2 regions of the Clavibacter michiganensis genome follow, and region 1 is predicted to be linked to the other one. Evidence: riboswitches for the same ligand, from Rfam matches in the RefSeq annotation. Region 1 holds a riboswitch; the other holds the start of a gene.
What was found. A riboswitch is a leader RNA that binds a small molecule or an ion and turns the genes downstream of it on or off. The one in region 1 is predicted to bind thiamine pyrophosphate.
Positions count from the first base shown of each region.

Region 2: linked by a shared signal. The riboswitch ahead of K0V08_RS02885 (ECF transporter S component) and the one ahead of thiM (hydroxyethylthiazole kinase) in region 1 are both predicted to bind thiamine pyrophosphate.

Region 1 is NZ_CP080437.1:1,380,059-1,383,458, forward strand. Features, by position in the region: gene K0V08_RS06415 (S9 family peptidase) at 1-1,933, shown strand, start outside; TPP riboswitch at 1,997-2,088, shown strand; gene thiM (hydroxyethylthiazole kinase) at 2,079-2,906, shown strand; gene K0V08_RS06425 (bifunctional hydroxymethylpyrimidine kinase/phosphomethylpyrimidine kinase) at 2,903-3,400, shown strand, end outside.
Region 2 is NZ_CP080437.1:624,317-627,716, reverse strand. Features, by position in the region: gene K0V08_RS02890 (ABC transporter ATP-binding protein) at 1-1,240, opposite strand, end outside; gene K0V08_RS02885 (ECF transporter S component) at 1,243-1,896, opposite strand; TPP riboswitch at 1,932-2,032, opposite strand; gene K0V08_RS02880 (hypothetical protein) at 2,171-2,503, opposite strand; gene glgX (glycogen debranching protein GlgX) at 2,714-3,400, shown strand, end outside.

The DNA.
Region 1 (3,400 bases):
CACGGAGATCAAGGACCGCACGCAGGAGACCGACCTCTCGGTGCCCGTCCGCGAGGGCGACTGGTGGTACTACGCCCGCACGGTCGAAGGGTCGCAGTACGCGATCCGCTGCCGCCGTCCCGTGGCCGGCCCCGACGACTGGACGCCGCCCGCCATCGAGCCCGCGGCCGACGGCGCGGCGATCGAGGGCGAGCAGATCCTGCTCGACTCCAACGCCGAGGCCGACGGCCACGCGTTCTTCTCGCTCGGCGCGTTCGAGGTCAGCCCCGACGGATCGCTCCTCGCGTACTCCACCGACACCGAGGGCGACGAGCGGTTCACTCTCAAGATCCGCGACCTCGCGACGGGCGAGGACCTCGCCGACGAGATCCCCGGCACCAGCCACGGCGCCACGTTCTCGGCGCACGGCGACCACCTCTTCTACGTCACGGTCGACGACGCCTGGCGCCCCGACACCGTGTGGCGCCACCGCGTCGGCAGCCCGGCGTCGCAGGACGTCAAGGTGTTCACCGAGCCCGACGAGAGCTACTTCGTCGGCTTCGGCATGACGCGCAGCCGCCAGTACCTCACCATCTACGTCGGCTCGAAGATCACGACCGAGGTGCTGCTGCTCGACGCCGGGGATCCCACGGGCACGTTCCGGTCGGTGTGGCCGCGCCGGCACGGCGTCGAGTACGACGTCGACCACGCGGTCATCGACGGCAGCGACCGGCTCCTCATCCTGCACAACGACGGCGCCACGAACTTCGAGCTGATCGACGTGCCGGCCGACGACCCGACCTCCACGACCGACCGCCAGGTCGTCATCCCCCACGACGACGAGGTGCGCCTCGAGGACGCCAGCGCGTTCGCCGACCACCTCGTGATCTCCTACCGCCGCGAGGGCCTCACCCGCGTCGGCGTGATCCCCTTCGACCGCGTGCTCGACGGCGAGCAGCTGCACGAGATCGCGTTCGACGAGCCGATCTACACGGTCGGCGCCGCCGGCAACCCCGAGTTCGCGCAGCCCACCGTCCGCCTCGGCTACACGAGCCTCGCGACCCCGGCCACGACCTACGACTACGTGCTCGCGACGCGCGAGCTCCGCCTCCTCAAGCAGCAGCCCGTGCGCGGCGGCTACGACCCCGACGACTACGTGCAGACCCGCGAGTGGGCCACCGCGGAGGACGGCACGGAGATCCCGCTGTCCGTGGTCTACAAGCGCGGCCTCGTGCACCCGGGCACGCCCGCGCCGCTGCTGCTGTACGGCTACGGCTCGTACGAGGCGAGCATCGACCCGTCGTTCTCCATCGCCAGGCTGTCGCTGCTCGACCGGGGTATGGCCTTCGTCATCGCGCACGTGCGCGGCGGCGGCGAGATGGGCCGGCGCTGGTACGACGAGGGCAAGACGCTCACGAAGAGGAACACCTTCACCGACTTCGTCGCGGCCGCCGACCACCTCATCGCGCGGGGGTGGACGAGCCCGGAGAAGCTCGTCGCCGAGGGCCGCAGCGCCGGCGGGCTGCTGATGGGCGCGGTCGCGAACATCGCGCCGGACCGCTTCGCCGGGATCCTCGCGGGCGTGCCCTTCGTGGACGCGCTCACGAGCATCCTCGACCCGTCGCTGCCGCTCACCGTGATCGAGTGGGACGAGTGGGGCGACCCGCTGCACGACCCCGAGGTGTACGCGTACATGAAGTCGTACACGCCGTACGAGAACGTGCGCGAGGGCGTGCAGTACCCGCGGATCCTCGCGGTCACGAGCCTCAACGACACGCGCGTGCTCTACGTCGAGCCCGCCAAGTGGACGGCCCGCCTCCGCGAGGTCGGCGCGCCCGTGCTGCTGCGCACCGAGATGCAGGCCGGCCACGGCGGCAAGTCGGGCCGCTACGACGCATGGCGCGAGCGCGCCTCCGACTACGCGTGGGTGCTCGACGTGGCGGGGCTCGCCTAGCTCGCCGTCGCGGCACCGCCGCCGGATGTCCTGGCAGGTGCGACGCGTCTCCCCCTAGGGTGGATCCCTGACACGGGGTGCCCACGAGGGCTGAGATGAGACCCGTCGCACCTGATCCGGTTCGCACCGGCGGAGGGATGTCATCATGAGCGCCGCGCGCCCATCGGCCCACGAGACCACGGGGACGGGGACCGCCTCGGCGGATCTCCTCCTCCTGCTGCGGGAGCGCCAGCCGCTCGTGCAGTGCATCACGAACGCGGTCGTCACCGGCTTCACCGCGAACGTCCTGCTGGCGCTGGGCGCCGCGCCCGCGATGACGGACGTGCCGACCGAGGCGGGGCCGTTCGCGCGGATCGCGTCGGGCCTGCTCGTCAACCTCGGCACGCCGCACGCGGAGCAGCGGGAGGCCGCGGTCGAGGCCGCGCACGCGGCGCGCGAGGCGGGGACGCCGTGGGTGCTGGATCCCGTCGCCGTCGGAGCGCTGCCCGTGCGGACGCGGCTCGCGCACGAGCTCGTGGCGCTGTCGCCGACGGTCGTGCGCGGCAACGCGTCGGAGGTCATCGCGCTCGCGACGGGCGGCGCGGGCGGTCGCGGGGTCGACGCGACCGACGAGGTGGAAGCCGCGCTCGACGCCGCGACGCTGCTCGCGCGCACCTTCGGCACGGTCGTCGCGATCTCGGGGCCGGTCGACCACATCACGGACGGCCACCGGGTCGTCCGGGTGCACACGGGCGACGCGCTGCTCACGAAGGTGACGGGCGGCGGCTGCGCGCTCGGCGCGGTGATGGCGGCGTTCGCGTCGCTGGATCCGGATCCGCTGCGGGCCGCCGTCGCCGCGACGAGCGTCTACACGATCGCGGCGGAGATCGCCGCGGAGGGGGCGAGCGGGCCGGGATCCTTCGCGGTCGGGTTGCTCGACGCGCTCGACGCCGTCACGCCCGAGCTCGTCGCCCAGCGCGAGCGCCTCGCGTGAGCGCGCTCGACCTCTCCGTCTACCTCGTCACCGACCCCGCCCTGTGCGGCGCGCGCGGCGTGCCCGCCGTCGTCGCCGCGGCGGTGGCGGGCGGGGCGACGGCGGTCCAGATCCGGGACAAGCACGCGAGCGCGGCCGAGCTGCTGGCGACGGTGGTCGCGGCCGCGGAGGCCATCGACGCCCACGCGGCCGCGCATCCATCCGCGCGGCGCCCGCTGCTGCTCGTCGACGACCGCGTCGACGTCGTGCTCGCGGCCCTCGCCCGCGGCGTGCGGGTGGACGGCGTGCATGTGGGCCAGTCGGACGTGCCCGCCGACCTCGTGCGCCGGATGCTCGACGCCGCGAGCCCGGATCGCCGCCTCGTGGTGGGCCTCACCGCGAACACGCCGGCCCATGTGGAGGCGGTGCGCGCGCTGCCGGCCGGCACGGTCGACTACCTCGGCGTCGGCGTGATCCGCCCCACGAGCACCAAGCCCGACCACCCGGCACCGCTC
Region 2 (3,400 bases), 760 kb from region 1:
CGACGCGGCGGGCGGCGTCTGCGGGATCCATGCCCACCGCACGCGGCCCGACCTCGAGCTCGGCGCGCACGGTGCCGGCGAGGAACTGGTGCTCCGGGTCCTGGAACACGGTGCCGATGCGCGCCGCGAGCTCGCGCGAGCCCCAGGTGGCGGGATCCGCGCCGAGGCCGTCGGCAAGGGCCGCCTCCGCCACGACCCGGCCGGACAGCGCGGGCAGCAGGCCGCCGAGCGTCAGCGCGAGCGTGCTCTTGCCGCCGCCGTTCGGACCGGTGAGGGCGGTGACGCGGCCGGACGCGAGCGCGACGCCGATCCGGTCGGCGACCGCGGTGCCGCGCGCGCCGCCCCTGCCGACCGCGAGGCCGTCCGCGCGGAGGAGCGGCGCGGGCGCGGCACGCTCCCGGACGGGCGTGGCGGGCTCCCGTCCCGGCACCCAGACGCCCGCGGCCGCGAGGGACGCACCCTGGTCGCGCAGGACGTCGTCCGGCGCGCCGTCGGCGAGGATCCCGCCGTCCGCTCCGAGCACGACGACCCGGTCGACGAGGTCCTGCCACACGGCGACCCGGTGCTCGATGACGACGAGGGTGGCGCCGCTCCGCTCGACCACGGACTCTACGGCGCGCCGCACCTCCCCGACGCCCTCGGGGTCGAGGTTGGCAGTCGGCTCGTCGAGGAGGAGGAGCCCGGGCCGCATCGCGAGGACGCCGGCGAGGGCGAGGCGCTGCTTCTGGCCGCCGGAGAGCGCGGTGGTCGAGCGGTCGAGGGCGACGTCGAGCCCGACGGCGTCGAGCGCGGCGCGGACGCGGATCCAGATCTCGTCGCGCGGGACGCCCAGGTTCTCGCAGCCGAACGCGACATCGTCGCCCACGCGGGAGAGGATCACCTGCGCGTCCGGGTCCTGCAGCACGAGCCCCGCGCGGCCGCGGCGGGAGGCCGGATCCTGCCCGTCGACGAGCAGGGTGCCGCGCGCCTCCCCCTCGTCGTCGCCGCCGAGGACGCCCGCGAGGGCGTGCATGAGCGTGGTCTTGCCCGCACCGGACGCGCCGAGCAGCAGCACCCGCTCCCCCGGCTCGATGACGAGGTCGACGTCGCGGACCGCCCAGGCGCTCCGGCCCGCGTGCCGCCAGCCCCAGCCCGCGGCCCGGACGGACGCGCCGCCCGCCGCGTCGGCCGTCGCCTCGGGTCCGGCGAGCGGGATGCGCGACGCGGCGACCGACGACGTGCGACGGCCCGGCCGCCGCACGGTCAGACGCGGGCCGCGGTGTCGCGGCCCGAGGCGAAGCGCGAGAGAGCGCCGGTGCGGGCGAGCGCCCGGGCGACGAGCCACGAGAGCAGCCCCGCGATGACCGCGCCCGAGACGAGCGCCGCGATCGTGTAGATCGTCGCGAACAGCGGGGTGGATCCCGGGTAGTAGGTGATGAGGTCGGTGATCGCCATGCCGAGCCCGGCTCCCATGCCCGCCAGCACGGCGACGTAGGCGCGCCAGTTCGCGTAGAGGAAGACGAGGAGGACGAGCTCGGCGCCGAGGCCCTGCGTGAGGCCGGAGAGCAGCGTGCCGACGCCCCAGACGTTCCCGACGAGCATGGAGACGAACGCCGCGAGCAGCTCCCCGTAAAGAGCGGCGCCGGGCTTGCGGATCACGATGCCGGTGAGGACGCCCGCGAACAGCCAGCCGCCGCCGGCCAGCGCCTGGAGGCCGGGGAGCAGCGGCTGGAAGAAGCCGCCGACCGGCACGGACGCCGTGTTCCAGATGACGAAGACGAGGCCGGAGGCGACGCCGAGGACGCTGGCAACGACGATGTCGATGACGCGCCAGCGGGCGCGCAGGCCGGAACGGGGCGCGCGGACGCCGGTGTCGGCGGGGACGGGGGATGCCGTGGACGACGGTGATGCGGTCATTGGACGTGCCCTTCGGATGAGTGGAAGAGGGCACGGGTGCGAGATGGAAGCCTCCCTGCGCTGGCATGATCCAGATCAGGTTCGACGGTCGAAGACTGGGTGTCTTCCTCTCAGCCCGGCTCACCGGACTCCCGTGTTCGAGGCGATCCTAGCGCGCGGTCGACGCGCCCGGGACGCGGGCCCGGGACGCGAGCCCGGGAGGCGGGCCGCCCCGGACGCACGGGAGCGCGGATGCCCGAGGGCACCCGCGCTCCGCGGTGGTCGTGCGAGCCGGCTACTTCAGCGTCTTGATGAGCTTGACGAGGACCTTGCCGGAGATCCAGATGACGGGGGTGGCCACCGCGAGCAGGGCGATGACGTTGGGCTGGAACCGCACCTCGCCGTCGGTGGCGATGTACGCGCCGATGGGCCAGGTGGCGCCGCCGCCCCCGCCGCCGCCCGCGACGTTGCCGTCGGAGTCGGGGAGGTCGCTGCCCCCGCCGAAGCCGTACCAGGCGAATGCCACGGGCACGATGGTCGAGCCGTCGATGTCGAGGGGGTCGCCGTAGACCGTCCCCACTCCGGCGTTCTTCACGTTCTCTGCGAGCTGTGCGACGAGGTTGGTCATGCGTCCCACCGTACCCCGCGGCGGCGAGACGATGCCGGGCGATCCGCGTCCTCACGGTAACCTCGCCCCTGGTGCGTCGCTGCGTCGCATCCGGCCTCCTGCCGTCGCGGCCCACGCTGATCCACCGCCTGCCCCGCCCCCGACGGACCCCGCGCACGCACGCCCGCCCGCGCGCCGTCGGCGGACGAGTCGACCCAACTGGAGGACCACTTGCACACCTGGCCCGGAAACCCCTACCCGCTCGGCGCGACCTTCGACGGGAGCGGCACGAACTTCGCGCTGTTCAGCGAGGCCGCCGAGCAGGTGCAGCTGTGCCTCATCGACGAGGACGGCACGGAGACCCGCGTGGACGTGACGGAGGTCGACGCGCACGTCTGGCACTGCTACCTCCCGCACGTGCAACCCGGCCAGCGCTACGGCTACCGGGTGACCGGTCCCTACGAGCCGGAGAACGGCCACCGGTCCAACCCCGCGAAGCTGCTGCTGGATCCCTACGCCAAGGCCACGTGCGGGGAGTTCGACTGGGACCCGTCGCTGTTCGCGTACGAGTTCGGCGACCCGTCGAGCCGCAACGACGAGGACTCCGGACCGCACATGATGCTCGGCGTCGTGGTCAACCCGTTCTTCGACTGGGACGGCGACCGCCTCCCCCGCACCCCGTACAGCGAGACCGTCGTGTACGAGGCGCACGTGAAGGGGCTGACGCAGCTGAACCCGCGGATCCCCGAGGAGCTGCGCGGCACCTACGCGGGCATCGCGCACCCCGCCGTCATCGACCACCTGCAGAGGCTCGGCATCACCGCCATCGAGCTGATGCCCGTGCACCAGTTCGTGCAGGACAACACCCTGCTCGAGAAGGGCCTCCGCAACTACTGGGGCTACAACACGATCGGCTTC